3 regions of the Mucilaginibacter litoreus genome follow, and region 3 is predicted to be linked to each of the others. Evidence: riboswitches for the same ligand, from Rfam matches in the RefSeq annotation. Region 3 holds a riboswitch; each other region holds the start of a gene.

Region 1 (10,403 bases), on a different contig from region 3:
AACGTTTTAGATGCTACACATGGCGTTGAAAAGGATTATTCAAACCTCGATTCGTTTGTAATACATGTTTGTGTTGAAGGCGGGTATACACTTAAGCATAATAACAAATCCTATACTGTAAAAATGGGTGATTGCATTTTGTTGCCTAAAACCATTGAGAAAGTTGAGCTTGAAACAACTGCTGGTTTCAAAATACTTGAGAGTTATATTGAATAATCTATTTAAGCGGGCCTTCTTTCGGCTGTCTGCAGATTTTCGTATATACTCGCCAGGTAAGTTAAATCAATTGGCTTTACAATATAATCCGCTATAAGCGGATTATTTTTTGCCCTATTTATATCTTTTGGATCTATTGATGAACTGATGGTGTAAACAACGATATCTTTTCCCAGTTGTGATTTTATTTCCCCAAATGCTTCATTAAATTCCCAGCCATTCATTACCGGCATGTTAATATCTACAAATAAAACATCCGGTAAGCGCTGATTATTATCAGGATTGGTTAAATAATCAATAGCTTCTTTACCATTATTAAACTCTAATATCTCGTTAAAAATGCCTTTTATCGAGCTTAATTTTTTGAAACCATAAGTAAAGATCTTATCATCATCAATTATCCCGGCGGTCACCATATTAATATCCCTATTCACAACTGTTATTATTATACCAGTTTAATAGTAAATTTTGTGCCAACATTTACTGTGCTATCCACAACTATGGATCCACCAAGTGCTTCAACCTGGTTGCGTGTCATAAAAAGGCCTATTCCCTTAGAGTCATTGTTTCGATGAAAAGTTTTGTACATCCCGAAAAGTTCACTACCATGACGGTTTAGGTCAATGCCTAAACCGTTATCTTCAAAAATTAAATAAATTTCTTTCCCGCTGCTTTGTGTGGTAATATTTAAAACGGCGTTGCGGTTAGGGTGCTTATATTTTAACGCATTGGTAAGCAGGTTAAAAAATATGCTTTCCAGATAGGCTGGTATATAGTTAACCTCCGGAGCATCGGCAAAATTGGTATTGATTTTTGCGTTTGTAGCGCTAATGTTGGTTTCCAGGGCTGATACTACATTCCCAAAGGTTCTTTCAAAGTTGACCAGTGATGTCCCTTTAGAAATCTCTGCCTGCATTTTTACAATTTCATCCAGATGCTCCATTGTAGCGCTAAGGCTTTGACTGATGGTGCTGATATGCGAGAAGATCTCCAACCTGTCCTGTTCCAGTTGTGTATCTTCAAACAGAGTCACCATTGATTTTAGGTTGCCTGCATGCGACCGTAAATTATGTGATACGATATAAGCGAAGTTTTGCAGTCGCTTGTTCTGGTCGTCAAGCAGGTTAACAGATGATTGCAAAGTAATGCCACTTTTTTTTACACTGTCAATATCCTGAAATATGCCTCTTATAGCTATGCAGCTTCCATGATCATTAATTACAGGTACACCTTTTGCCTTAACCCATACAACATTGTTTTTGGCGGTTCTGAATTGTGCATCCAAATCATAAGGCTTACCCAGGTCAATAGCATTTTGTAGCGCATCACGTAATTGCTGCTGATATTTGGGTTCAAAAAAACTAATGGCTTCATCAACAGACATTTGTACTGGAGTATCAAGCTCAAAAACTTCATAAATTTCCTTGCTTAAAATAAGCTCCATACTTTTCACATCAATTTCCCAAATGCCTATTTTGGCAATCCTGCCAATCTCTTCAGATTTAAAATCTTTTTCCGCCGCTGTTAATTCAGCTAATTTAAGTTTGTTGATGTTAACAAAAGTGCCATATAATAAAGGGCTTCTTAAGTTTTTAATATAGTGTATTTTGCTTTCAAACCATTGATAGCCATTTAGTTTGGTGAGTAGCCTGATTTGTGTTATTGGTGAGCTTCCGCCTCGGATTGCACGTGTGGATTCTAAAAATGTCTGTCTGTCGCGGTAGTATAATAAGTTCTCGAAAAAGTAATTATAAGAACATTCAATTTCTCCTGAAGTATACCCTAATGCAGAATAAAAACCGCTTGACCACTTTATATCCCTTGTGTTAAGATTGTACTCCCATACACCAATATCGATATTATCAAACAGTTCTATAATGTGGGCCGTTTTTTCGCTAAAAAAAATATGTTCTTCAGTTGAACCCATTTAAGCTGTTATCAATATCTATTAATTAAGTGTGTAAACACTAGTTCTATAACTTTGTTGCTTATTATATATTGTTTTAATACCTAAATTATTAACAAAGCAATATTTATACGTATGGTTTATAAATGTGGTTTGTTTAGGTAGTTTTAGTTAAAAATATTACAATTATAGCGAACTCGTCCTAACATGGGTAATCAAATTTGAACTATTGCATTAATATGGTAATATTATAATTTGCTAAACTCATAAATTAAATGGCATAAGTATCTTAACTCATATATACAAAAGGCAGTCAAAATCAATCCTTTTTGCTAAGTTTATTACCTTTACAATTAATATGAAAAACAGATTTATTAAAAGCGTACTTATATTATTAATTTCAAGCGTAACAGCGTTGAACAGTAGCGCCCAAAACGCGGGTGCGCCAAACAAAGTTTGGTCCGTATCTAAAGCAAATGCGTGGTATGCACAGCATAAATGGATGACCGGGGCCGACTTTATGCCAAGCAGTGCTATCAATCAATTAGAAATGTGGCAGGCCGATAGTTTCGATCCTGCAACTATCGACAAAGAATTGGGTTATGCGGAAGAAATTGGTTTTAACACAATGCGGGTTTTTTTATACAGCCTTGCATGGCAGCAGGATAAAGCCGGCTTTAAAAAGCGTGTTAACGATTATCTGGCCATTGCCAATAAGCATCACATAAAAACAATGTTTGTATTTTTTGATGATTGCTGGAATGCGGATGCAAAAATTGGTAAGCAGCCGGCACCAAAAACCGGTGTTCATAACTCTGGCTGGCTGCAGGACCCCGGTAATCGCTTAAATAATCCGGGTCAGGTGCAAATGTTACAGGCTTATGTAACTGATGTGCTAACAACTTTTAAGCATGATAAGCGCATACTGCTTTGGGATTTATATAACGAGCCTGGTAACTCAAAGAAAAAAGACGCATCTTATGATCTGCTGACTAAAGTATTTACATGGGCACGGGCTGTAAGCCCCGATCAGCCATTGTCTGCCGGGCTTTGGGACTGGACCTTCGAAAAACTCAACACTTACCAGGCTTTAAATTCCGATATCATAACTTACCATGATTATACGGAAGAACCATCGCACCGTAAAACTATACAGTTGCTTAAAACCCATGGCAAGCCGCTTATATGTACAGAATATATGGCCCGTACACGCGGCAGCCGTTTTGAAACAATTATGCCTATGCTGAAGCAAGAAAATGTTGGTGCTTTAAACTGGGGGTTTGTAATGGGTAAAACCAATACTATATATGCCTGGGACAACCCAATACCCGATGGCAGTGAACCTAAGGAATGGTTTCATGACATTTTTCGTAAGGATGGCACAGCCTATAAACCCGAAGAAGTAGAATTGATAAAAAAACTAAATGGTAAGTAACGCTTATATTTTAGCAATTTTTTATTCCTGTTTATCAATTAGTTAAACTTAATCCAAAAAAATTATTATAAAGTCTATAGGTTTTATAGAATTTATAAATATCTTTGTGACGTTATCGTTCTTTAAATACTTATCCAGAAAGACAGAGGGAAGGGCCCAACGAAGTCTTAGCAACCTGTACCGCTTAGGTAAAAGGTGCTAATTCCTGCTTCAATGATTTTATGCATTGTAAGACAGATAAGCTGATTTAAATGATTAATATGCCTGTGGCATATTTCCTTTTCTGCTTAGGCATGCCGCTTAATTCCGGATAATCTTATTGGGAAAATATTAAACATAACTTACTTATTAGTAAGTAAATAATTAACTAAAAACTTTGTAAAATGAGCTTACGAATTGGCGACGACGCCCCAAACTTTAAAGCACAAACCTCACAGGGGGAAATTGATCTGTATGAATATCTTGGCGACGGCTGGGGAGTTTTATTTTCTCATCCGGCAGATTACACGCCAGTTTGTACAACCGAGTTGGGTAAAACCGCATCGCTAAAAGATGAATTTGATAAACGCAATGTAAAAGTGCTTGCATTGAGTACCGACAATGTAGAATCGCATAAAGGATGGATCAACGATATCAATGAAACGCAAAACGTTGAGGTAAACTTCCCTATAATTGGCGATGAGGACCGCAAAATTGCTGAAGCTTATGATATGATACACCCAAATGCTTCGCTCACGGCAACAGTACGTTCATTATTTATCATCGGGCCGGACAAAAAAATTAAACTGATCATCAGCTATCCTGCATCTACAGGCAGAAATTTCCAGGAAATACTAAGGGTGATAGATTCACTGCAACTAACCGCTTACCACAGCGTTGCTACACCTGCCGACTGGAAAGACGGTGATGATGTAGTTGTATTGCCTTCGATAAAAACAGAAGATATCCCTTCAAAATTTCCAAAAGGATTTAAGGAAGTAAAACCATATTTGAGAACGACACCTCAGCCCAATAAGTAAGTAAAGGGTAATAACAAGTCGCGTGGCCGAGAGGATAGGTGAGGGTCTGCAAAACCTTTTACGGTAGTTCGAATCTACCCGCGACGTCTAAACTGCTGACTACTAACTATAACTGTGGCGATGGGATTTATGCCCATCGCTTTTTTACTTTAATACATCCAGCAGCCTGAACATCTTTTCGCGAATACCGCTGCCCGGGCCATTATAGTTGTTTACCATGATGGAAAAGCATAACTGCCTGCCATCATGCACCTGAAAGCCCGCATAAGCCTGTACACTGTTAATACTGCCGCTTTTCATCTTCATGTCGTTGTAAATGGGAAGGCTGTCATAAAAGTCATCAAACCAGCTTTCTTTTTTTGCAGATTGAAGTATCCTGGCAACTGTTGATGTGGTAATTCTATCCTCCGGTGACAGACCGCTGCCGTCAAAAATATTCATGGAGCGTTTATCAATACCCTTCATTTCCCAAAAAGCTTTAAGGGCGTCAACACCGTCGGCAGTTGAAGCTTGTTTTCCTGCCTTTAAGGCTATACTGGCAAGCAGTTGCTCGGCATACAGGTTAATGCTTTTTCTGTTGAGCCAATATACTATCTGGCTTAAAACCGGTGAATTGATAACAGTAAGGCTTTTAGTGTTGGCCGGCACCTGCATATCTTTTTCGGCCAGCATCAGGGAAGATTGCGGGCTGTTGTTTACAGGGATGCCTAAGCGTTTAAGCGTGTCGCTCAGCCGAAGCGCAGCATCAAACGCCGGATCAGGAATGGCGGCAGATACACGTTTTTTGGTTTGATCTACAGCGTAAGTGCCACGCAGGTACATTATTTTGCTGTTAAAAGCAGGCAGATAAGGGTAAGCCTGATCGCCGGTTTTGGCAGCGCCGTTGGTCAGTTCGCTTTTATATTGCAGGTAACTGGTTTCAGGAGACGTACCTTCCACGGTGATGGTATTACCAACACTGCCAGTCTTGAGCAAAATATCAAATTGGTTTTCGCGCCAGCAAAGCCCTGCAATGCCAGCACCATAATAGGTGCCCAAGTCCTGCCATATCCAACCATCCGGGATTGACTGTTGATTGAATACACCGTTATCGCCTATAATTCCACCGTTAATCCTTTTTACACCTGCCTTTTGCAATGCAGCCACCATTGCTTTTAGTACAGCGTTTTCTTTGGTTGCAGACCACCGCCAACTGCCTAAAGTTGGGTCGCCACCACCTTTAATAATCACATCTCCGTTAAGTGTGCCCGATGCATCTATATATCCCGAATAGTTTAACTGAGTTTCGTATCTAAAATCCTTGCCTAAAAGATTAAAGGCGGTAATACTTGTAACCGTTTTAAGTGTAGAGCCGGGCGCCAAACCCATATCAGGGTTGGCGGTGAAAACAGTTTCGCCGGTTTTAGTGTCCAGAACGGTTAATGATACTGATGCATATTTGCATTGTTCGTCAGACTGAAAACGGTTAAAGGCGGATTGTAATTTTTTTTGCAGGTCAGATTGCGCGCAGACCGCGTCTGCAATAAAAACGAATATTAAACTAATTAACCACGTCTGCTTTATCTTCATTACGGCTACTTACTTTTGTCAAATAATAAATTGGTATGCCTATCAGCACAATTAACAGTCCATATTTAACGTAATCGCTCTTATAAACGCATAAAAGTGCGCAAAAAGCAACTCCCATCAATATATAAAGCGCTGGCAGTACAGGGTAACCAATTGCTTTATAAGGGCGTTCGGCATTTGGCATTTTTTTGCGCAAAATATAAATACCTAAAATAGTGAGCACATAAAACACTACCACCACAAATGATATCATATCCAATAAATCGCCGTAGCGGCCGCTTAAACACAATAACGAAGCAACAAAAGCTTGTATCCAAAGGCCAAACTGCGGTACGCCAAACTGGTTAAGGGTACCGGTACGTTTAAAGAACAAACCATCTTTAGCCATGGTATAATAAACCCTGGCACCAGAAAGTATCAGTCCGTTATTGCAGCCAAAGGTTGATATCATGATCATTACAGCAATGATATAGGTACCTATGTTACCAAAAATTACATGCGATGCGGTTACCGCCACGCGGTCTTTATCGGCACTGGCAATATCCTGTAAAGACAATACGCCTGTATAAACTACGTTTGCCAGTACATAAATAACGGTTACGATAATAGTACCAAACATCATACTCAGCGCTACGTCACGCTTAGGGTTTTTCATTTCGCCGGCTACAAAGGTTACGCTGTTCCAGGCATCGCTGCTGAAAATAGAACCAACCATTGCAGCAGCTATTGCACCCAGGGCAGCACCCATTGTTAATTGAGTGATGGAACCATCTTTAGCAAGGTTATGCAGGTCCCAGGGTGTAGCCCAGTTAGCACGCCATATATCGCCTTTGAAGGCCAGAAAGCCAAAAGCTATCAGCCCGAATAAACTTAACAGCTTGGTTAAAGTGAAAGTTGTTTGGATTAATTTACCGCCTTTAACCCCTCTGGTATTAATAAACGTAAGGAAAATAATAAGTATGATGGATACGATCTGTGCTGCGCTGATTTTAAGCGACCCGGTTTGAAAAACAATGTTATCCTCGCTTAACGGCTTCCATAAATAAGCTGCGAATTTGGAGAAGGCAACACCCACAGCTGCAATTGTACCGGTTTGTATAACCGCAAAGAAGCTCCATCCGTATAAAAATGCGATCAGTTTGTTGTAGGCTTCTTTCAGATATACATACTGGCCCCCCGCTTTCGGGAACATGGCGCTTAGCTCGCCGTAGCTCAATGCCGCGGTAAGTGTCATGAAGCCTGTTAAAAGCCATACAGCTATCAACCAGCCAGATGAACCAACATTGCGTATAATATCGGCGCTTACAATAAAAATACCTGAACCGATCATGGAACCGGCAACCAGCATGGTGCCGTCGAGCAAACTTAATTCGTGTTTTAGTTTAGATGGAGTGGGTTCGTTAGCCATTAGGGTTAAAGGGTTTAAACCACTAAACTATTCAAAAACTTTATAATTTGACACGCTATTGTGAATAATTAATTTACTATTTTGCATCAACCAATTATATCTGCTTTTACATAAAAAGCACTTAAACACTTTATAAACTAAATTTATGGATCTTTTGAACAATTACTTAATCTATCTGATCCCCGTCTTTGGCTTGATAGGAATACTCGTTATGGCGGGTAAATCTGCATGGGTCACCAAACAGGAAACGGGCGATGCTTCTATGAACCAGCTTGCCGGTTACATTGCTGATGGGGCAATGGCATTTTTACGTGCTGAATGGAAGATACTGAGCTACTTTGTAATTATAGCAGGCATTTTACTGGCGTGGTCGGGCACTACAGTTGCTACATCCAGCCCTGTTATAGCTGTATCATTTTTAATAGGGGCGTTTTTATCGGCCTTTGCAGGTTATATAGGTATGCGCATTGCCACTAAAGCCAATGTTCGCACTACTCAGGCCGCTAAAACCAGTCTTGCACAGGCACTTAAGGTATCATTTACCGGTGGTACGGTTATGGGCCTTGGGGTAGCGGGTTTGGCTATTATAGGCCTGGGCTCGTTGTTTATTGTTTTTTATACCATGTATGTAAAAAACGTAGGTGGTAATGTAAATGGCGAAGACATGGCAAAAGCCCTTGAGGTTTTAGCAGGTTTTTCATTAGGGGCTGAGTCTATTGCGTTGTTTGCCCGTGTAGGTGGTGGTATATATACCAAAGCTGCCGACGTAGGCGCCGACCTTGTTGGAAAGGTTGAGGCCGGTATTCCTGAGGATGATGTGCGTAACCCGGCTACTATTGCCGATAACGTAGGTGATAACGTAGGCGACGTGGCCGGTATGGGTGCCGACTTGTTTGGCTCTTATGTAGCTACTATGCTGGCTACAATGGTATTAGGCCGTGAAATTGTTTCGGCAGATAACTTTGGCGGTATTGCTCCGGTTTTATTGCCTATGGTTATAGCGGGCTTAGGCCTGATATTTTCTATAGTAGGCGCTGCTATGGTTAAGATCAAAAAAGAGACAGACAGTGTGCAAAGTGCTCTTAACGTAGGTAACTGGGCATCTATAGTATTAACAGCTATAGCCACTTACTTTGTTGTACAATGGATGCTGCCTGCCGGCAACATGCATCTTACACGTGATCTGGATGAGACAGGGGCTGTTAAAGCGGGTGCATTGGTGTTCACCAAAAACGGTGTATTTGCCTCTATTTTAGTAGGCCTGGTGGTTGGTACTTTAATGTCTATCATTACCGAATATTATACTGCTATGGGCAAGCGCCCGGTGCTGAGCATTATTAAACAATCATCAACAGGGCATGCCACCAACATTATTGGTGGTTTGGCTATCGGTATGGAATCAACAGTAATGCCGATAATTGTTTTGGCTGCCGGTATTTACGGCTCATACTTTTTTGCAGGCTTATACGGAGTGGCTATTGCCGCGGCCGGTATGATGGCCACTACAGCCATGCAACTGGCCATTGATGCTTTCGGCCCTATTGCGGATAACGCGGGTGGTATTGCCGAGATGAGCCGCCTGCCCGAGGAAGTGCGCCACCGTACCGATAACCTGGATGCTGTAGGCAACACTACTGCGGCAACTGGTAAAGGCTTTGCCATTGCATCTGCAGCGCTAACCTCATTAGCTCTATTCGCTGCCTTTGTAGGGGTTGCAGGCATCGAGCATATCGACATATACAAAGCTAATGTACTGGCTGGCTTGTTTGTTGGCGGTATGATACCTTTTATTTTTTCGGCACTTGCAATCTCTGCAGTGGGCCGTGCAGCCATGTCAATGGTTGAGGAGGTTCGCCGCCAGTTCCGCGAAATACCCGGTATAATGGAATACAAGGCAAAACCAGAGTATGAAAAATGTGTGGCTATCTCAACCAAAGCCTCAATTCGCGAAATGGTAGCGCCCGGCTTAATAGCACTGATCACTCCGATTGTTATAGGATTTGCCTTTGGCCCGGAAGTATTGGGTGGCTTACTGGCCGGTGTTACCGTTTCAGGCGTGTTAATGGGTATCTTTCAAAGCAATGCCGGTGGTGCGTGGGATAACGCTAAAAAATCATTTGAAAAAGGTGTTGAGATTAATGGTGAGATCTATTACAAAAAATCGGAACCACATAAGGCCTCTGTAACGGGTGATACCGTGGGCGATCCGTTTAAAGATACTTCTGGCCCGTCTATGAATATCCTCATCAAACTGATGTCGATAGTATCGCTGGTTATTGCGCCTCACTTAAACCACGAGGTAAATACTAATGCACATATACAAAAACAGTTAAAAATTCAATCCATGAATACCACTCATGTAATGAAGGCTGATAACAAAGGATAAAAAGTAAGGCCTGCCAAATTTGGCAGGCCTTACTTTTTATGTTAGTCCTTCTTTTTTTTAGGAACTTTTGCGCCTTCTTTGCGGGCTTCTGATAACCCTATCGCTACAGCCTGTTTTTTACTGGTAACTTTTTTACCGCTACCGCTTTTCAATTTGCCTTCTTTCATCTCGTGCATGGTTTCTTCAACCTTGTCACCTGCTTTTTTTGAATACTTTGCCATGGTAGTATGTATTATATTACTTTTTATGTAGCAAAGTACTTGCCAGTTTAATTTAGATGCATGTTAAAGATTGCTGTATAATCAGCTATAATTGCAAAACATATAAAACTTCTGCCTGTTCAAGCAGGTAATAGCACAAATACTTATGCCATCAAAAAAACTACTTGCCCCTTTTTATGAACGTTTAGCGCTTACACTGATTGGCATTTGCGTGGTGGGCTATCTGGTAATAGCGGCAAAAGA
Region 2 (10,403 bases), on a different contig from region 3:
CACCACTACCCGCAGGCTGATTATCCATGAAAGCGTTTATGATGACTTTAAGCAAAAGCTGGTAAACGCTTACGCGCAAATAAAAATAGGCAACCCATTAAACGAGCAGAACCATATGGGCCCGCTGATAGACCATGATGCAGTCAACGCCTATCTGGATTCGATAGAGAAATGCAAAGCTGAGGGCGGCAGGTTTATTGTAGAAGGCGGCAGGCTGGAAGGCGATGCCTATGCATCCGGCTGTTATGTTACACCATGCATAGCCGAAGTAGAAAACCATTATAAAATAGTCCAGCACGAAACATTTGCGCCTATTTTATATTTAATGAAATACGCCGATTTAGACGATGCCATTGCCTTGCAAAATGGCGTGCCTCAAGGCCTGTCGTCGGCCATCATGACGACTAACCTGCGGGAGGCGGAAAAGTTCCTTTCTGTAGCCGGGTCTGACTGTGGTATCGCTAACGTTAACATCGGTACATCAGGCGCAGAGATTGGCGGCGCGTTTGGCGGTGAGAAAGAAACAGGCGGCGGGCGCGAAAGCGGATCTGACGCGTGGAAAATTTATATGAGGCGGCAAACCAATACTATAAATTATTCTGAAACGTTGCCTTTAGCACAGGGTATAAAATTCAACCTCTAAACAGAAGTTTAAACTAAACGGTTATATTGCCGTCAATAACAAATAAAAAGAAGTATTTATTAATTTATGCATTTTATCCGCAAGACGGTTACTGCTGTTGCACTTAGCGCGGCAATACTGATAAACTACAACGCAACCGCGCAGGTTGCACCTAAAGCCCCGGCAGAACTACCTAAAAACTGGCACTTAATGGACCTTAAAACTGATGGCTATTACGGCATCAGCCTTAACCAGGCTTATCAACTGGTAAAAGGTAAAAAAAGCAAGACAGTGGTTATTGCTACTATCGATAGCGGTATTGATACCGCTCAGGCAGATTTAAAACCTGTGCTGTGGACCAATACCAAAGAGATTCCGGGCAACGGTATTGATGACGACCATAATGGCTACATAGATGATATACATGGCTGGGACTTCTTAGGCGGCCCCGGCGGTAAATGCGATTTTACCGAAACTACTGAAGAGGTGCGCGAATACAATCGCCTTAAAAGCAAATATGAGAACCTGACATCGGCGCCTGCCGGGCAGGAAAAGGAGTTTGCTTACTGGGAGCAGGTGAAGCTTACCCATAACGAAACTGTCAATAAATCTAACACCGAGTTACAACAGCTACAGCCCATCCTGAATGCGCTGATGGCTACCAGCGGGTATGTAAAAAGAGCTTTAAATTTAAAGACTGATGGTACCTTTAAAAAAACTGACCTTGCTAAAGTTACTACCGCTAATGATACCGTGAAACAAAGCGTTGCCGTATGGCAGTCTGTTTTTGAGCAGGAAGGTGGTAACGAAACCAATGCCAAGATCATTAATGACCTAAGCGAATACCTGCAAAAACTAAACAACGATGTTAACCCAGATCTGGAAGCACGCGCGCGTATAGTTGGCGATGACCCTAATGTACAGGATGGCAAACCTTACGGCAACAACCTGCTTAAGTTTGCAGATGCTGAGCATGGTACAGGTGTTGCAGGCCTTATAGGCGCGGTACGCGGTAACAAATATGGTATCGATGGGGTTGCTGATAACGTTCGCATAATGGCAATTAAAGCGGTACCTAACGGCGATGAGTACGATAAGGACATCGCCAACGCTATAAGGTATGCCGTTGATAATGGTGCAAAAGTAATTAACATGAGCTTTGGCAAAAAGCTGTCACCGCATAAGGCATGGGTAGATGAAGCTTTTAAATATGCCGCATCTAAAAATGTACTGTTGGTACAGGCAGCAGGTAACGACAACCAGGATGTTGATGTTAAGCCTCAATTTCCTAATGATACATTTGAGGACGGCTCAGCCACTGATGCTGATAACGTTATCAGCGTAGGTGCATCTGCGGCACGCAAAGATGCCGAGCTTGCAGGCTCTTTCAGTAATTATGGTAAAAAGAATGTGGATGTGTTTGCCCCAGGCGTTAAAGTAACATCTGTAAATATGGATGCCGAATTTAACACTGCGGATGGTACCAGCTTTGCCTCACCTATCACTGCCGGTATTGCAGCTTTAATACTGGAGTACTATCCTAAGCTCAGCGCTAAACAGCTTAAGCAAGCTATTCTGGGATCGGCCACACCATTGACAGGCGTAATGGTATTAAAACCGGGCAGCAAAACAGATAAAGTTGATTTTACAACACTATCTAAAACAGGCGGCATAGTAAACGCTTACCGTGCGTTGCTTATTGCATCAAAAATGAAACCCGAGTTGCCTAATTAACACTATATATCATAACGAGTGCGGCCCGACTGAATCAGTCGGGCCGCACTCGTTTAGCACCTTGTCAAGATGAGCTTGTCCAACCACTTTGAAAGGTAAAGGCCTTCGACAAGCTAAGACTGACAAGTACTATACTAAAATATCGCCTCAGCAATGCGCTTTGTTGGGCCGGGATTACCCATTGTGTAAAAATGTAATACCGGCGCACCGAAATTAACCAGCTCTTTACACTGGTTGATCATCCATTCGATCCCAATATCCTTTACGTCCTTTTCTGATTTTGCATCGTGTATGGCATCACTCAGATCCTCGGGGATATCAATATGGAAAGTTTTAGCCAAGGAGATTAACTGCTTTGATGATGTTATTGGCTTAAGTCCGGGTATAATAGGTACATTGATACCGACTGCCCTACAGCTATTTACAAATTCAAAATAGCGTTTGTTATCAAAAAACATTTGTGTAACAATAAAGCTTGCCCCCATTTCTACCTTTTGCTTTAAATACTTAAAGTCGGTTTTAAGATTAGGCGCCTCAAAATGCTTTTCGGGATAGCCTGCTACGCCGATACAAAAATTGGTTTTCATCATGTTTTCGTAATGCTCATGCAGGTAAACGCCGTTGTTCATGTTTACAACCTGTTTAAGCAAATCGGTGGCATAACAATGCCCATTTGGGGTAGGCACAAATGATGTATCGCCTTTGCGGGCATCACCCCTTAGTACCAGTACATTTTCGATACCTAAAAAGTGCAGGTCTATCAAGCCGTTTTCGGTTTCATCTTTAGTAAAGCCACCGCATAATAAATGCGGCACGGTATCCACCTTGTATTTATTCATGATGGCTGCACATATAGCAATGGTACCCGGGCGTTTACGGTACGCCAGCTTTTGCAGCAGACCGTTATCCTGTTCTTTATATATAAAATCCTCGCGCAACGAAGTAACATCAATAAATGGCGGCTTAAATTCCATCAATGGATCAATAGCATCATAAATACCCTGGATGCTGTGCCCTTTCAACGGCGGTATCAGTTCAAAAGAGAATAGTGTTTTGCCAGCCGCGTTCTCGATGTGCTCAGTAATCTTCATTTAAGTATAATTTATCTAAGCGTCATTGCGAGGAACGAAGCAATCTACACAGGCAGGTTCGCTCTGTATAGTTTGGAGATTGTTTCGTTCCTCGCAATGACGCACCTCTTTAATAATTCAAATTAGGCCCCAGCCAACGTTCTACTGTTTCTATAGACATGTTTTTACGTTTGGCGTAATCTTCCACCTGGTCTTTGCTGATTTTGTTCAGGCCGAAATAACGTGCCTGAGGGTGCGCGAAATAAAAGCCGCTTACTGATGCGGCAGGCATCATGGCCAGGCTTTCAGTCAAATGCATATGGACACTTTCTTCAGCCTTTAAAATCTCAAATAAAGTAGTCTTTTCAGTATGATCCGGGCATGCCGGATAACCCGGCGCCGGGCGAATACCTTGATATTCCTCTTTGATCAGCTCTTCATTGCTCAGGTGCTCAGCCTTGGCATATCCCCAATATTCTCTTCGTACCAGTTCATGCATTTTTTCGGCAAAGGCTTCGGCAAGGCGGTCGGCAAGTGCTTTAGCCATAATGCTGTTATAATCATCATGGTCGCGTTCAAACTCAGCTACCAGTTCGTCGCAACCCAAACCGGCGGTTACAGCAAAGCCTCCCCAATAATCGGCAATACCGCTTTCTTTAGGCGCGATGAAATCTGCCAGCGCGTAGTACGGCTCACCTTTTACCTTTTCATTTTGCTGGCGAAGGGTATGAATGCGTGTAAGTAACTGACTCCGCGTTTCATCGGTGTATACTTCTATATCATCGCCTACACTATTAGCAGGCCAGAAACCAATAACTCCATCAGCGCGGAGCAACTTTTCATCAACTATTTTTTTTAATAGCGCCTGGGCATCATCAAAAAGCTTTTTAGCTTCTACACCTACAAACTTATCTTCAAATATCTTCGGATAGCTGCCACGCAGTTCCCAGGTATGAAAGAAGGGTGTCCAGTCAATATAAGGCACTAATTCTTCCAGCGGGAATGATTCAAATACTTTGGTGCCGGTAAAAGTTGGCGCAGGCGCCACCATACCATTCAGATTGATCTGAAATTTTTGGGCACGTGCTTGTTCAATACTTACAAAACGCTTGTCGCTCTTTTTATTGGCATGCGCTTCGCGTGCTTTAGCGTACTCATCTTTGATGCCTTGTATATAGCTGTCGCGGGTATCCTTATTCATCAGGCTGCTGCATACGGTAACACTGCGCGATGCATCCAGCACATGTATAGCGGCACCCGAATAATGTGGGGCAACCTTAACCGCGGCATGTATGCGCGATGTAGTGGCACCACCCAACAACAGCGGGATAGTAAAGCCTTCGCGCTCCATTTCCTTAGCAAAGTGTACCATCTCATCAAGTGAGGGAGTAATCAATCCGCTCAGACCAATAATATCCACATTTTGCTTTTTAGCTTCTTCAATTATTTTTTGTGCGGGCACCATCACGCCGAGGTCTATCACCTCAAAGTTGTTACAGGCCAATACCACGCCTACAATGTTTTTCCCAATATCGTGCACATCGCCTTTAACGGTAGCCATCAGCACCTTACCAGCATTACTTTTAGCGCCCTCACCCGGATTTTTAGCTTTTTCGGCTTCGATAAATGGCAGCAGGTAGGCTACGGCCTTTTTCATTACACGAGCCGATTTTACTACCTGCGGTAAAAACATTTTACCGGCGCCAAACAGATCGCCCACTATGTTCATGCCGTCCATCAGCGGGCCTTCAATCACTTCCAATGGGCGGGCATATTTCTGTCGGGCCTCTTCAACATCGTCATCCAAGTATTCAACAATACCTTTTACCAGCGCGTACGACAGGCGCTCTTCAACCGGTCCTTTCCTCCACTCTTCGTCTCTTACTATAGCTTTACCTTTACTTTTAATAGTATCGGCAAACTCAACCAAACGTTCTGTTGCGTCGTCACGGCGGTTAAGCAGCACATCTTCAACCAATTCAAGCAGGTCTTTAGGAATTTGTTCGTAAACTTCCAGCATACCGGCATTAACAATACCCATATCAAGGCCTGCCTTAATGGCATGATAAAGAAATGCCGAGTGCATAGCCTCGCGTACCACGTTATTGCCGCGGAACGAGAATGATATGTTACTTACACCACCGCTAACCTTGGCCAGCGGCAGGTTTTGTTTTATCCAGCGGGTAGCTTCAATAAAATCTACCGCGTAGTTATTGTGTTCTTCCAAACCGGTTGCCACGGTAAGGATGTTGGGGTCAAATATGATGTCCTGCGGAGGGAAGCCAACCTCATCAACCAGTATACGGTAGCTGCGCTCACATATCTCTTTGCGGCGCTCCAGTGAATCGGCCTGGCCTGTTTCGTCAAAAGCCATCACCACGGTTGCAGCACCGTAGCTTAATATCTTGCGGGCATATTCTTTAAACTTCTCTTCGCCTTCTTTTAGCGAGATGGAGTTGACGATACCTTTGCCCTGTAAACATTTTAAGCCCGCCTCCAACACGGTCCATTTTGATGAATCGACCATGATGGGTAGCTTGGCAATATCGGGCTCGCTCGCAACCAAATTCAGGAATTTCACCATCACAGCCTCAGAATCTATCATTCCCTCATCCATATTAATATCGATAACCTGAGCACCACCTTCTACCTGCTGTAATGCAACAGAAAGAGCTTCCTCATAATTTTCGGCAAGGATAAGCTTGGAGAATTTTGGTGAGCCGGTGATATTGGTACGCTCACCTATATTTACAAAGTTAGTTTCGGGAGTTAAAGTTACGGCTTCCAAACCGCTCAAACGCAGGTAAGGCTGTATCTCCGGAATTTGGCGGGGTGGATACTTTGCAGCCTTTTCGGCGATACATTTGATATGATCGGGCGTGGTACCGCAACAGCCTCCTACTATATTTACCAAACCAGCTTTTATAAAATCATCTACCTGGTGGGCGGTTTCATGCGGGGTTTCGTCATAAGCGCCAAACTCGTTAGGCAGGCCGGCGTTGGGGTAGGCTGAGATAAATACACCTGCCTTTTCAGAAAGTTCCTCTAAGTGCGGACGCATCTCTTTTGCACCCAGCGCACAGTTTAAACCAACCGATAACAAATTGGCATGGCTGACAGAATTCCAGAAAGCCTCAACAGTTTGGCCAGACAAAGTACGGCCTGATGCATCGGTAATGGTACCTGAGATCATGATTGGAAGCCTGCGATCTGGCCCCCCTCTAAATCTCCTCCCAGTGGCTGGAGACTTCTTTAATTCGTTGGCATACCTATCTATCGCAAACAACGCTGCCTTTGCGTTCAGCGTATCAAAAATGGTTTCAACCAGCAGCACATCAGAGCCGCCATCAACCAGCCCGCGCACCTGCTCGTAATAAGCCTCGGCAAGGTCATCAAAAGTAACGGCGCGGTAACTCGGGTCATTAACATCGGGCGACAGCGATGCTGTGCGGTTGGTAGGGCCGATAGCACCGGCTACAAACCGTGGTTTTGATGGATCTTTTGCCGTGTATTCATCAGCCGCTTCCCGGGCCAGGCGCGCACCCTCATAGCTTAGCTCGTAGCCCAGCTCTTCCATATGGTAATCGGCCAGCGAAATGCGTTGGGTGCTGAATGTATTGGTTTCTATAATATCGGCACCGGCTTCCAGGTACTCGGCATGTATAGCTTTTATAACATCCGGCCGTGTAAGGTTCAACAGGTCATTGTTACCTTTAAGATCAGATGGATGGTTACGAAAACGCTCGCCGCGAAAATCAGCTTCTGTCAGCTCGTACCGTTGTATCATGGTACCCATTGCCCCATCAATAACCAGGATGCGTTTTTGTAGTTCTTTTCTAATATCCATTTGTATCAGTTGGCAGTTGCCGGTTACCAGTGGGCAGTTAAACAAGCGGGTACAGCAAATACTGCAAACTGCTTACTCAAAACTGCAAACTGTATGTAGCTTACTCGAAAAGTCGGGGTGTAATGGGTTGACTTTCACTTATCTGTCCCGTTCATTTAATAGAGCCGGGTAGAATGTAGCACCTTGTTAAGTAACAGGTTGCTAAGACATCGCAGGGTCTAATCCCTCCGTCTTTCTCCATAAGCGGTACAAAGATGAATAATAATGTTGTAAAACGCAAATAGTAGCATAAGCGCTACAAAAAAAAGCCTTGCAGGTATTAACCCACAAGGACTATCTTTAACTCTAATTTTGTCAACCTGTTTCAGGACGACTGCTTTGCTTATTCCCCTTTGTTGTCGTGATACAGTTCTTTCTTTTCAATGCGATAGGAAAGCACCAGGCCGAGGCCGCCAAAAATCGCTATCAAGCCAAAGTAAATAGCCTCGTTCTCATCCTGTGTACTGGCAAAAGTAGTGCGATCTAAAACATAAGCTAAAAACAGGCCTAAGCCCGAACCTATTAATAGCAACCCCCATTTAAGATTTTGCCATGGAGCTGGCTGTGGTTTATAAGCCCGGGGGTCCATGCCTCGTTCTATCATTGCCATGCGCTCCCGGTTTCTCATATAAAAAATTCCAAATATTAGGGCAAATAAGCCCAGAGAGATTAAAATCGGTATTAATATTTTTCCGTCCATGATATTTATTTTTTTTTGTTGATGTCACCACCATGGTGTATTTGCAGGCTATGACCACATCGTTTTTTAAGAGGTTACACTCATTGATAAATATTTTTAAAAGTACGATAACACCTTTCTGTATAAACTTACCTATACATATGATTTTTAAACCGTATATCTAAAATCGTAATTTAGTATGTAACCTAATATTGAATGTTGTAGTCAGAGAGGTTGTATATGCAAAGCAGGCTTTCGGATATTGAGTTGATAGAACAAACACTTGGCGGCAACCAGTCGGCCTATGCCGATCTGGTAAGGCGCCATCAGCGCTTTGTTTTCACACTGGCTATGCGCTTTGCAAAAAGCAGGGAAGATGCTGAAGAAATTGCGCAGGATTGCTTTGTGAAGGCTTATCGTTCGTTATCTTCCTTTCAGCAACAATCTAAGTTCAGTACCTGGCTATATACAATTGTATATACAACCGCTATGACTTTTTTAAGGAAAAAACGTGTTAATACTTCATCAATTGATGACGATGAAACCTATATCCAAATAGAGAATAAGCCCGGCGGTTTTGATGAACATAACGTAGAAAACAAATCGCGCAGCTTTTACCTTAATCAGGCCATTGAGCAGTTACTGCCTGATGATGCGACCATTATAACCATGTTTTACAAAGGCGAGCAGTCGCTTGAAGAAATAGCAGGAGTGTTAGGTATAGAGGCTAATACCGTTAAAGTAAAACTATTCAGGGCGCGACAGCGTTTAAAGGAAAAGCTGGAGCGTAATTTAAAACACGAAGTTAACGAACTGATATGAACAGCATTGAAGAAAGACTTTGGAATTACATTGATGGAACTTGTACCGATCAAGAACGGCAGGCCATCGCCCGGCTTATAGAGCGTGACGAAGCATATCGTAATAAGTATAACGAACTGCTGCTGTTTAATGAAAGCCTTAACAATATAGAGCTTGATGAACCGTCCATGGCCTTTACTTATAATGTAATGGAGAGCGTACGGATTGAAAATGCCAGCCAACCGCTGAAGGCCGCTATCAATAAAAAAATAATATGGTCAATAGCTGTATTTTTTATAGCTACGGTTGCAGGGTTACTGGTGTACACATTTAGTACAGTAAACTGGTCAGCAGGTACTGATGTTGATATTCCGGTAAAACTGAATGTACCCCGTATAAGCAGCTACCTAACAGGGCCGGTAATCAAAGGTTTTTTGTTTTTTGATATTGTAATGGGCTTGTTTTTATTAGACAGCTATCTGCGTCGTGTCAAACTGACAAAGCAGCAATAAGTGTCACTTTTTGTGTATAAAAATCTTAACACATAAACCTACACCGCCAGTTGTATATAGCTTTTAATTAAATAAATCGGCTTGAAAGTGTAGATATGACACATTTAGAGCAGATCAATATATTTTGGTACAGTCTTTGTAACATCTTTTGCAACCGGTAAACTTACCGGTTAATTGTGATAAGGTTTAGGTTGAAAGTCCTCCGGAGCAAGTCTGGAGGGCTTTTATTATTTTATAGCTATTGATTATTGCTTTGCAACCCATTTCACTAAAAATTCATCTTGCAATTGCTACATTAGTGGTAAATTTGAATGATGAGAAAAACTAAATTTTACTTGCTTGCCGTGCTCTTTGCATGTGTAAGCCTAAATATTTATGCCCAGCAGGAACCCCGCATCCCTGAGGCCAGCTCCACACAAACCATTATACAGGATTTTGGACTGGGTAAAATAACCATAACTTATTCAAGGCCAAATGTAAAAGGGCGTAAAATATTCGGTGGTATCAATCCTTACGGGCAAGTATGGCGTACAGGTGCAAATGCTGCTACTACCATTACCTTTAGCGAAGAAGTAATTATTGAAGGTAATAAAGTGCCTGCCGGTACCTATGCACTTTTTAGCATCCCCGAAAAAAATGAGTGGACTATCATTTTAAACAAAACTGCTAAACAATGGGGGGCTTATGATTATAAGCAGGCTGATGATCTGCTTCGCTTTAAAGTGAAGTCATTAACTGTAAAAGAGAAGCGCGAAACGTTTACCATGCAGTTTGCTAATTCAACAACAAAAACTACCGATTTATATATTGTTTGGGACCATACTGCCGTACCTATTCATATGCAAACCAATGATGATGCACAAATAACTGCTAACATTGAAAAGCTGATGCAAGGTGAAATAAAAAAGCGTCCTTATTTTAATGCTATACAATATTATTACGAGAATGACAAAGACCTTAAAAAGGCCATGCAATGGGCTTTAGAGGCAGAGAAGCTTGAACCTAATGCACCATGGTTTAAACTATGGAAATCGCGCATACAGCTTAAGATGGGCGATAAGGCAGCAGCAATAGCAACAGCCCAACAGGGGATTAAACT
Region 3 (10,403 bases):
CTAAGCGCATTTGGTGGAGCATCTATCCTGATTGGTACCATTGGCGCGGTACCACAGGCTGCACACCAGATAGCCATATCCTTAGCCAGCATGACTTATATGATGGCCAGTGGCATATCATCAGCAGCTGCTATCCGTTCGGGTAATTACTATGGTGCCGGTAATCATTATGAATTACGGCTGTCGGCTATATCAAACTACCATATTGTAATAGTATTTATGTTTAGCACAGCCCTTATATTTACTGTTTTCAATCAATGGCTGCCCTGGCTATACACTTCAGATAAGGCTGTTATTCATATTGCCTCTCAATTACTTATGGTTGCAGCCCTGTTTCAGTTGTTTGATGGAACACAGGTTGTGGGTTTAGGCATTTTAAGGGGCATGGGTGATGTAAATAAACCTACATTAATAACTTTTATTTCCTACTGGATAATTGGGTTGCCAATAGCTTACCTGCTGGGGATATTTTTAAAATTAGGTGTGATTGGTGTATGGTTTGGGCTGGTATCAGGCCTGATGGCATCATCTGTAATGCTATTCGTACGTTTTAGGTACGTAAGCGAAAAAGTAAGGCTGATAAATGATTTAAAAATATAACTCATTAGCAACCCGGTAAGTGTTACAGTGCGCTTCAACTATGTCTTTTATATCGGGCGAATACCCTCCACCCATACTTATCTGTACGGGGATGTTATGAAACCTGCAAAGTTCAAGTACATACCGATCACGCTCTTTACAACCCTCTTTAGTAAGCGAAAGTTTGCCTAATTTATCTGATCGCAATACATCAACACCTGATAGATAGAAAATAAAATCTGGCTTCGCTTTTTCAATTAATGTAGGCAAAGTACTTTTTAAGATGCTCAAATATTGCTCATCTTCAATACCATCTTCTAACGGTATATCCAAGTCTGAGCGCTCTTTCCTGAATGGGAAATTTTTATCTCCATGCATCGAAAAAGTGAAAACCCGTGGCTCATGCTCAAATATCTGTGCGGTGCCATTACCCTGATGCACATCTAAATCAATAATTAATATAAATTTACATATCGCATTATATAACAAATAATTAGCCGCTATAGCCTGATCATTCAATAGGCAAAAACCCTCTCCCCAATTAGTACCTGCGTGATGTGTACCACCGGCTACATTAAAGGCTACACCATATTGCATAGCATAGCTGCACCCATCAATGGTTCCCTGAGCTATCCTTCTTTCCCTTTCTATAAGTTGGGCTGTAAGCGGGAAACCTGTACGTCGCTGGTCTTTTGGTGATAAAGTTAAATCCCGTAACTGCTGCCAATAATTGGCATCATGTGTAAGCAGAATACTTTTTTCATCAAGTATATTCGGCGAAAAAAGATTTTCCGGGGTGATTGTTCCTTCATGCAATAACTGCCCGGGTATAAGCTCGTATTTAAGCATTGGGAAACGATGGCCCGGAGGCAATGGATGCGCATATATTGGGTCGTAAGCTATCTTTAGCATAACATCGCCTACTCAAATATTTCACCAACATGTAGTTCAATTCCCCTGGAGATGTCATCCAAAGGCAGGTCGTTTGCATCGGTACCAAATGGATTTTCAATTTCTTCTGCCAATAATTCAATACTTGCAAACACAAATAGTATGAACCCAATGACCGGCATAATAAAATACTTTAAATCAAAAGCCCATGTAAAAGGCAGAGTGATGATATAAGTAAATATGAATTTTTTAATAAAAACACTATATGAGTATGGTATAGGTGTCTTTTTAATTCGCTCACATCCGCCGCAAATGTCGGTAAAAGATGTAAGCTCGGGGTTGATACTCAATAGCTGCTCCGCATTAATATGCCCTGTTTTATTCAGGCGATAAACCCTCTCAAGCATTGCAGAGGCTACCTGGTTAGGAACATGCTTGTTTGGATCGATTTTTAAATGAGTGTTTTCTTCAGGCTCAAATCTATCCCTCAGATGATTTTTAAGCACACGGGCATAAAGCGGAATAAGGTAATTGAAATATGCACTGTCTTGTGTTTCTGTTAGATGCTTAAGCTTGATGGCAAGGTTACGACTGTTATTGGTTAAACTGCCCCAGAGTTTGCGGCCTTCCCACCAACGATCATAAGCTGAATTGATACGGAATGCCAGCAGCAATGAAAATACAAAGCCAATGGTTTGATGGATATAAATCACTTTTTTGATAAAAGATGTCTCAGGTATTTTAAAAACATCTATCAGAAAAAATGTAATAACCCCGGCATAAATACTAACCGACAGCATCAATGGAAAAAGTTCCCGCAGTGTATCGGCCTTATTAAAACGAAATATGAGCCCAAACCACTGCTTAGGGTTATAGTATATCATCTTTTATAAATTAATAGCTCTAATAGCTTTAAACAAGGCTTCTCCGGCTTTAAACACATCGGTAAAAGTATTATACAATGGTACCGGACTTAACCTGATCACATCAGGTTCACGCCAATCGCCAATAATGCCATTATCAGATAAATAATTAAATATGTCCTTGGCATTACGTTTACAAATTACAGAAAGCTGACTACCACGTTGTTTAATGTCCTGCGGTGTAATAATGCGGTATACTTCTTCGCCAACCTGGGTATTGATATCATTAATCAAAAACTCAAGATAGGCAGTCAACCTGTCTGCCTTGGTTCGTAAGGGTATAATCCCCCCGGCTTTTTCAAAAATATCTAAGGATGCCTTGTGCACAGCCATTAACAAGATCGGGCTTGTACTGACGTTCCAACCCTGCGCGCCTCTCTCTGCTTCAAATCCGGGTTGCATCAAAAATTGTTTTTCGCGGCGGTACCCCCACCATCCGGCAAAACGGTTAAGGGTATTATTACTAAAATGCTTTTGGTGTACAAACGCTCCGCTAATACCACCAGGACCTGAATTCATGTATTTATACGAGCACCAACAGGCAAAATCGGCATCCCAATCATGCAGTTTTACAGGGACGTTACCAGCGGCATGCGCCAGATCAAATCCAACCATTGCCCCTGCCCTGTGTCCGGCCTTTGCAATAGCTTCCATATCAAATAGCTGCCCGGTGTAATAATTAATACCACTGAATAAAATTAAGGCAAGTTCATCGGCGTTATCCTCTATTTCCTGTATTATATCTTCTGTTCGCAGGGTTAACTCCCTATCCCTGGGTGCTATTTCGATAACTGCTGTTTGAGGGTCGAATCCATGAAAACGCAACTGGCTTTCAACAGCATATTGGTCTGACGGGAAAGCACCTGCTTCCATTAGTATTTTATACCGCTTACTATTTGGTTTATAAAAGCTTACCATCATTAAATGAAGATTCACTGTAAGCGAATTCATGATAGTAATTTCTGCAGGTTGCGCACCTAACAATTCAGCTAATGACGGTAACAAACCTTCATGATAACTTAGCCATGGCTGGTTACCGGTAAACCATCCCTCAACGGCGTGGTCTTCCCATGCGTTAAGTTGCTCCTGCAGGTATTGTTTTGCTGCACGAGGTTGCAAGCCTAATGAATTACCGCATAAATATACCGCATCGTGGCCATTATGCCTCGGTATCAAAAACTCATTTCTGAATAGTTTAAGTTCATCATGCTCATCCTGCTGTTGGGCGTAAGTAAGGTTGTTTTGGTAAACCATGCTTCAATTATACAAAAAAGGCGGGTGTGTACCCGCCTTAATTTTACAAAGCTACGTTGCCGTGCTTCCCTTCATCATATTGTTTACCGGTTAGCCGCGCTTTAAGCATATTAAATAGTACCACCATGCTACTGCTGCTGCTATCCCAATATTCTGCATCGGTAGGTGTTACTTTCAAAAGAGTAAGTGCCGGATCATCCAAGCCTTTTGGGAAAAAAGCTTCAATAAAAGGGTTCCATAGCTCTTTCATTTTAGCTTTATCATCTACTGTTGTGGCTTCGGCAACAATACTTAAATAGGTGTGATTTTTAGGATCTGAGTAAGTTACCGAAATTGTGTTTTCTACGGATATCTCAGTTACCTTAGGTGAATATTCATTGGTAAAAAACCAGATATTTCCTTCGTCATCGATATCAGCCGTACCCATTGGCCTGCTATTAAAGCCTTTTTCCGGGCTATAAGTAGTAAGCATAGCTGTTTTTATTTCTTTTACTCTTTCCTGCAAATACTGCAGGCTCTCTGTTTTTGACCAATCGCTGCTCATAGTATTATTTCATTTATATAGACGAGCATATAACCAATCAAGACAGTTATTTGTTGGGCTTACTTACATAAATATTTCCTTTTACATAAAAACGGTAAGGCAGTAATGCATCTTCGCCTGCATAGTCTACCCCAATACGCGGACAAGCCGCAACTTCTTCGTCAGCAAACGTAAGCCCCCTGTCTTCTATCCAGACAGTATCGCCTTGTAGGCTTTCAGCGTTTATTTTGCGTGATATGCCCATGGCTTTTGCAACCGAACCCGGGCCTTTAGTAATATTGGGTTTAAGTTTATCCATTCCACGTCGGGCAAGCATGGTATCTAATCCTTCGGTAGGTTGTATGGCTCTTATCAAAATGGCATGGGGCTGCCCTTCAGAAGATGTAACGATATTCAGCATTTCATGAATGCCATAACATAAGTAAACATAAATAACCCCTCCCTGTGCAAACATGGTTTGTGTACGTGGCGTTAACCTCCCACCATAAGCATGTGATGCTCTATCAATAACACCTGCATAGGCTTCTGTTTCAACAATATATCCGCCGGTAAGATCACCGTCGATACAAGTAAACAAATACTTGCCGATCAGGTCTCGGCTAAGAGCTACAACATCGGGGTTATGATAATAAAATTCCGGTAACTTCATTATGTTAATATATCGGCAAGCAGGGCATTTATTTCAGTGGCCCTGTCAATCACCATTACGTGCGTGCCGCCCTTTATAACTGCTGTAGGGTTTTTAATGTTTTGATAAGGAAACACCAGGTCATTATCGCCAATAATATGATAAAGATTATCGGGTATCGTATCATTTTTCCATTGCAGTACCGCTTCCATCGCCCATTTTAAAAACACTGGCGACGATCCTTTAAGCATGCTCATAAATAAAACCTGATCCACGGCAGACATAGATCCGAATATATATTTAACTAAAAAACCTAATTGAGTGAATAGCTTGCCGGGAATTATCCGCTGCAGCGGTATACGACGGAAAACTTTAAAATAAAAAGGTGCTTCACTGTCAGTTTTGATACTTGATATCAAAATCACCTTACTTAGCTTTAAGTGTTTGGCAACTTCAGTAGCTATCATCCCACCAAGAGACACGCCAATAACCGCATCTGATGGAGTTATATGATATTGATTTGCAATTTTTTGTGCATAAATAGCTAAAGTATCCTTTTGCTCTGGAATCAGCCAGTCGGTAGCCAGCGCTTCATACTGCGGAGGGATTACTATGTTGCCAAATAGGCGCTTATCTGCACCCAAACCAGATATCAAAAAGACCTTAGGCATTGAATTTTATAAGTTGTACAATTTGCTCAAGATACTTTGCATCTGTATCATCAAATTTATCCAGTTCTTCACTGTCTACATCAAGCACCCCTATTACTTCTCCCTGGTGAAACAATGGCAAAACAATTTCCGAACGTGATAACGAGCTGCAGGCTATATGCCCAGGGAAAGCATCTACATCAGGAACAATAAGTGTTTCTGCTTTACTCCATGCTGTGCCGCAAACACCCTTAGCCTTAGCAATGCGCGTGCAGGCAACCGGCCCCTGAAACGGCCCTAAAACAAGCTCATCGTTTTTTACCAGGTAAAAGCCAACCCAAAACCATTTAAATTGTTCTTTAAGCGCAGCAGCAATATTTGCCAGATTAGCTATCAGATCAGTTTCGCCGTAAAGTAAGGCTTCTATTTGAGGTATGAGCGATTGATACTGCTCTACTTTATTTGCCGAGCCTATAATTTTCAAGTCTTCTGCCATGCAGGCAAAAGTAATGACACTAAGCTGAAAGTAAATAAGACAAATATCATATTTAATATTTTATTTAGCACACAGATGATTGTAAGCCTTACTATAGTACGTTACCGAAAGCTTTTTGTGCCTTTCGCTTTGTTTGCAATGGCCATACACCGTTTGCCTATGTCATTACAAAATGGCTGCAGTTTTTGGAAACTGCTTGGCACCGGGAGTAACGGAACATTTGACCTGCAGCCCGATTGGCAACAGTGGGGATTAATGGCCGTTTGGGACGACCGGGAAGCTTACGATCGCTTTGCTCAAAAATCCTTTGTTAGTAAATGGTGGAATGCCTTAACTAAAGAAAGCTGGACTTTATTATGCCGCCCTATTCAAAGCCATGGCAAGTGGGACGGAAAAGAGCCGTTTGGAAAGCCAACCGGCCGCGATATTGAAGGCCCTATTGCGGTATTAACACGTGCAACCATTCGCATAAGCAGATTAAAAAACTTTTGGTCGCATGTTGATGATGTGGCAGATTTAATGACTAAAGCGCCGGGCTATGTTACCTCCATTGGCATTGGCGAGGCGCCCGCTTACAGGCAGGCAACCTTTTCTATATGGGAAAACGCAGATAAGATGAAAGCATTTGCTTATGGCAGCAAAGAGCACGCTGAAGTTATCAAAAAAACACGTAGCGAAGGATGGTATAGCGAGGAGCTTTTTGCCCGATTTAAAATTTTAGACAGCAGCGGATCATTAAATGGAAAAGATCCGTTGCAGCACTTATTACATACCACACCATGAGAGTTGTTGCAGAATTACCACACCCCGATTTTAAAATTACCATCATGAGCATGAACCAAAAATTCATCGTTAAGATGGAACAAGGCACACTTGAACAAACTTTTAAAATTCCTGAAATGGATTTGACAGATGGAGTAAACTCAGTATTTGAACTACTGGACGAAGAGTTTTTAGCAAAAGTATCAGCCCGCTTTAAAGAAATGGGCCAAGACTATCAGGATGCGTATTATCGATATAATTATTAGTATAAATAAAAATCATAATACATTTAAATACATTGTGTTATAAAAAATTATTTTTGATTACAAAATTTTATTTGGCATAAATATTCATTATTTAGCTTTAACTCTTACTAAACTAATAAATGCTTTATAGTCCTTATTTATAAAACTTATATAAAATGCTAAATATAAGCTAATTAAGATTTATAAATTTAATTAACCAAATATAATTTGGCTTGTATAGTATCACTGTATAAAGATAAAAATGCACATTATTAGAAAAAATTATTACATCTATCTATATGAAATTTGACAATAATTTTAAAATATTATTTGGAAGATAGTTTTTTATTGCCCTATATTTGAAACATTATTTGGTAGTAATACCATGATCAATTTTCCTTCGTAAGGATTTTGATTTATAAAGAAGCGGCGAGAGATCAGGCTCGACGAACCGCTGGCAACCCTGCAAAGTGTAGAAGGTGCCAATTCCTGTCCCGGAAGAATAGATTACCCGGGGGATATAAATTAATTATCATGAAAAGTCTGATTTATTTAGCTAAAACAAACACATCAAAAGCCCTACCGGGTCAAACTGTATACAACCAATCTGCAGGATGTATTTGTATGTGTTGCTGCTGTTGTTAACGCAGCCACGTCCACCTTTCTTTTCGAAAAAATACGTGCAAACCAGTGTGGATATTTGTATCCCTTGTCAATCAACACAATTAAATCAATTTTAAAACATTACTATCATGTCAGCCCTAAAATTTGAAACTTTGCAGTTACATGCAGGCCAGGAAGTGGACAGTGTAACTAACTCGCGTGCTGTTCCGCTATATCAAACTACATCATACGTTTTCAATAATGCCGAGCACGGTGCAAATCTTTTCGCTCTTAAAGAATTCGGTAATATTTATACCAGGATCATGAATCCGACTACCGATGTTTTTGAAAAGCGCATTGCCGCCCTTGAAGGTGGTATAGCTGCGCTTGCAACAGCATCTGGCCAGGCAGCACAGTTTATCGCCTTAAATAATATATTGCAGGCAGGTGATAACTTCGTCACCTCTCCTTTTCTATACGGAGGAACTTATAATCAGTTCAAGGTGGCATTTAAACGCCTTGGTGTTGAAGTTCGTTTTGCCGAAGATGACTCTGCTGAGAACCTTGAAAAACTTATTGACCATAAAACGAAAGCGCTTTATGTTGAAACAATAGGAAACCCCGGTTTCAATATCCCCGATTTTGAGAAGCTTGCACAGCTGGCTAATAAACATGATTTGCCTTTAATAGTAGATAACACCTTTGCCGCCGGAGGTTATTTGTTCAGGCCGCTGCAGCATGGCGCTCATATCGTAGTTGAATCGACCACTAAATGGATAAACGGCCATGGCACAAGCATTGGTGGTGTAATTGTAGACGGGGGCACTTATGATTGGGGCAATGGTAAATATCCGCAATTTACTGAGCCAAGCGAAGGTTATCACGGATTGATATTCAACGATGTTTTTGGCAAAAACGGGCCATTTGGTAATATCAATTTTATTATTCGTGCACGGGTTGAAGGCTTAAGAGATTTTGGGCCTGCGCAATCGCCATTTAATTCATGGCTGAACATACAAGGGTTGGAAACCCTGTCATTACGTGTACAACGCCATGTAGATAATGCCCTTGAGCTTGCCAAATGGCTTGAGCAGCAGCCGCAGGTAAAAAAGGTCAATTATCCCGGGCTTGAATCGTCCCCACAACATCTTAACGCTAAAAAGTATTTAAAAAATGGCTTTGGCGCTGTTTTATCCTTTGAAGTAAATGGCGGTAAGCAAAATGCTTCAGAAGTAATAAATAACCTTAAGCTTGTTAGCCATCTGGCCAACGTGGGCGATTCAAAGACATTGATCATTCAGCCATCTGCAACCACACATCAGCAGTTGAGTGATGCTGAACAATTGTCTGCCGGTGTTACCCCTGGCCTGTTACGTGTAGCTGTTGGTATTGAACATATTGATGATATTAAAGCCGATTTCGAGCAGGCATTAGCGAAGTTACCACAATTGATATATGCCTGATATTATAGTTTTAGTTTTTAAGTGATGGTTATGAAGGGGTAGCCGCTAAGCGCTACCCTTAATAACAACAAAAGAGAAATGAGTACACAAACCTTTACCTATACAGGAAAATTTGAACTTGAAGCGGGCCGTAGCTTACAAGGTATTGAGATAGGTTACACTACATACGGCACGCTTAATAAAAACCGGGATAATGTAGTGTGGGTATGCCATGCCCTCACTGCAAATTCCGACGTTTTTGAATGGTGGAAAGGCCTTTTTGGCCATCAGGATCATTTCAATCCGGACGATTATTTCATAATATGTGCCAATGTACTGGGATCTCCATACGGCACAACCAGCCCGCTTAGTAATAACCCTGCCACAGGTCAACCCTATTTTTTAGCGTTTCCTGAATTTACTATCCGCGATATTGTAAAAGGGCATCAATTGTTGGCTAACCATTTAGGTATTGATCATATCGAAATACTTTTAGGTGGTTCGTTAGGCGGGCAGCAGGCACTGGAATGGAGCATACTGGAGCCCGAACGTATCAAAAACCTGATACTTATTGCTACCAATGCCAGCCACTCTCCTTGGGGAATCGCCTTCAATGAGTCGCAACGGCTGGCTATTAGTGCAGATCGTACTTTCTTCGCCGGCTCTGCAGATGGTGGCAGCAAAGGGTTAAAGGCTGCACGCAGCATTGCGCTCTTATCCTATCGTAATTATAAAACCTATGGCATTACACAGCAAGAAGATGGTGATGATATACCAGGAACGTTCAAAGCAGCTTCATACCAGAATTACCAGGGCGAAAAGCTGGTTAACCGGTTCAATGCTTATAGTTACTGGTATTTATCAAAAGCTATGGACTCGCACAATGTTGGGAGAGGCAGGCATGGCGTTGATAAGGCGCTAAGTTTAATTAAAGCGCGCACGCTTGTAATTGGTATAAAATCTGATGTGTTGTTTCCTGTAGAGGAGCAACAATATCTTTTCAGGCACATACCTAAATCAGCATTTGCCGAATTGGATTCGTTTTATGGTCACGACGGTTTTTTAATTGAAACCGAAGACCTTACAAAAGTTATTACATCGTTTTTGAAAACGGATGTAAAAGGAAAAATTATTGAATTACAAAAAATAGCTTAATGAGCAAGAAATTGAATATTGGCCTCTTCGGATTTGGTGTTGTAGGCCAGGGATTATATGACATCATCAAAACGAAAAACCTGAATCTCGAAATTGTAAAGATCGCAATAAAGAACCCTGAAAAAGAGCGCTCTTTGCCAAAAGAGCTTTTTACTACTAACAGGGATGAAATACTGAATAACCCAGAAATTAACACTATTGTTGAGCTGATAAATGATACCGAAGCCGCAT

Evidence for each region. Region 3 has a riboswitch for S-adenosylmethionine ahead of ACFQZX_RS09560 (O-acetylhomoserine aminocarboxypropyltransferase/cysteine synthase family protein). Riboswitches for the same ligand answer to the same signal wherever they lie in the genome.
Region 1: linked by a shared signal. The riboswitch ahead of ACFQZX_RS11885 (peroxiredoxin) and the one ahead of ACFQZX_RS09560 (O-acetylhomoserine aminocarboxypropyltransferase/cysteine synthase family protein) in region 3 are both predicted to bind S-adenosylmethionine.
Region 2: linked by a shared signal. The riboswitch ahead of metH (methionine synthase) and the one ahead of ACFQZX_RS09560 (O-acetylhomoserine aminocarboxypropyltransferase/cysteine synthase family protein) in region 3 are both predicted to bind S-adenosylmethionine.

What each region holds. Positions count from the first base shown of each region.
Region 1 is NZ_JBHTHZ010000010.1:15,188-25,590, reverse strand. It holds gene ACFQZX_RS11905 (type I phosphomannose isomerase catalytic subunit) at 1-216, shown strand, start outside; gene ACFQZX_RS11900 (response regulator) at 222-650, opposite strand; gene ACFQZX_RS11895 (PAS domain-containing sensor histidine kinase) at 662-2,143, opposite strand; gene ACFQZX_RS11890 (1,4-beta-xylanase) at 2,481-3,557, shown strand; SAM riboswitch class I at 3,685-3,801, shown strand; gene ACFQZX_RS11885 (peroxiredoxin) at 3,941-4,576, shown strand; tRNA gene ACFQZX_RS11880 (tRNA-Cys) at 4,593-4,663, shown strand; gene dacB (D-alanyl-D-alanine carboxypeptidase/D-alanyl-D-alanine endopeptidase) at 4,721-6,145, opposite strand; gene ACFQZX_RS11870 (APC family permease) at 6,117-7,553, opposite strand; gene ACFQZX_RS11865 (sodium-translocating pyrophosphatase) at 7,699-9,939, shown strand; gene ACFQZX_RS11860 (DUF6496 domain-containing protein) at 9,981-10,160, opposite strand; gene ACFQZX_RS11855 (AI-2E family transporter) at 10,306-10,403, shown strand, end outside.
Region 2 is NZ_JBHTHZ010000013.1:6,335-16,737, reverse strand. It holds gene amaB (L-piperidine-6-carboxylate dehydrogenase) at 1-643, shown strand, start outside; gene ACFQZX_RS13540 (S8 family serine peptidase) at 710-2,356, shown strand; gene metF (methylenetetrahydrofolate reductase [NAD(P)H]) at 2,491-3,447, opposite strand; gene metH (methionine synthase) at 3,557-7,273, opposite strand; SAM riboswitch class I at 7,409-7,519, opposite strand; gene ACFQZX_RS13525 (DUF6249 domain-containing protein) at 7,656-8,012, opposite strand; gene ACFQZX_RS13520 (RNA polymerase sigma factor) at 8,232-8,813, shown strand; gene ACFQZX_RS13515 (hypothetical protein) at 8,810-9,304, shown strand; gene ACFQZX_RS13510 (DUF2911 domain-containing protein) at 9,616-10,403, shown strand, end outside.
Region 3 is NZ_JBHTHZ010000005.1:310,075-320,477, forward strand. It holds gene ACFQZX_RS09510 (MATE family efflux transporter) at 1-600, shown strand, start outside; gene ACFQZX_RS09515 (histone deacetylase family protein) at 589-1,491, opposite strand; gene ACFQZX_RS09520 (bestrophin family protein) at 1,500-2,354, opposite strand; gene kynU (kynureninase) at 2,358-3,647, opposite strand; gene ACFQZX_RS09530 (pyridoxamine 5'-phosphate oxidase family protein) at 3,691-4,191, opposite strand; gene ACFQZX_RS09535 (DNA-3-methyladenine glycosylase) at 4,238-4,840, opposite strand; gene ACFQZX_RS09540 (alpha/beta fold hydrolase) at 4,840-5,490, opposite strand; gene ACFQZX_RS09545 (GAF domain-containing protein) at 5,483-5,965, opposite strand; gene ACFQZX_RS09550 (DUF3291 domain-containing protein) at 6,041-6,748, shown strand; gene ACFQZX_RS09555 (hypothetical protein) at 6,745-6,993, shown strand; SAM riboswitch class I at 7,386-7,499, shown strand; gene ACFQZX_RS09560 (O-acetylhomoserine aminocarboxypropyltransferase/cysteine synthase family protein) at 7,725-9,038, shown strand; gene ACFQZX_RS09565 (homoserine O-acetyltransferase family protein) at 9,117-10,172, shown strand; gene ACFQZX_RS09570 (homoserine dehydrogenase) at 10,172-10,403, shown strand, end outside.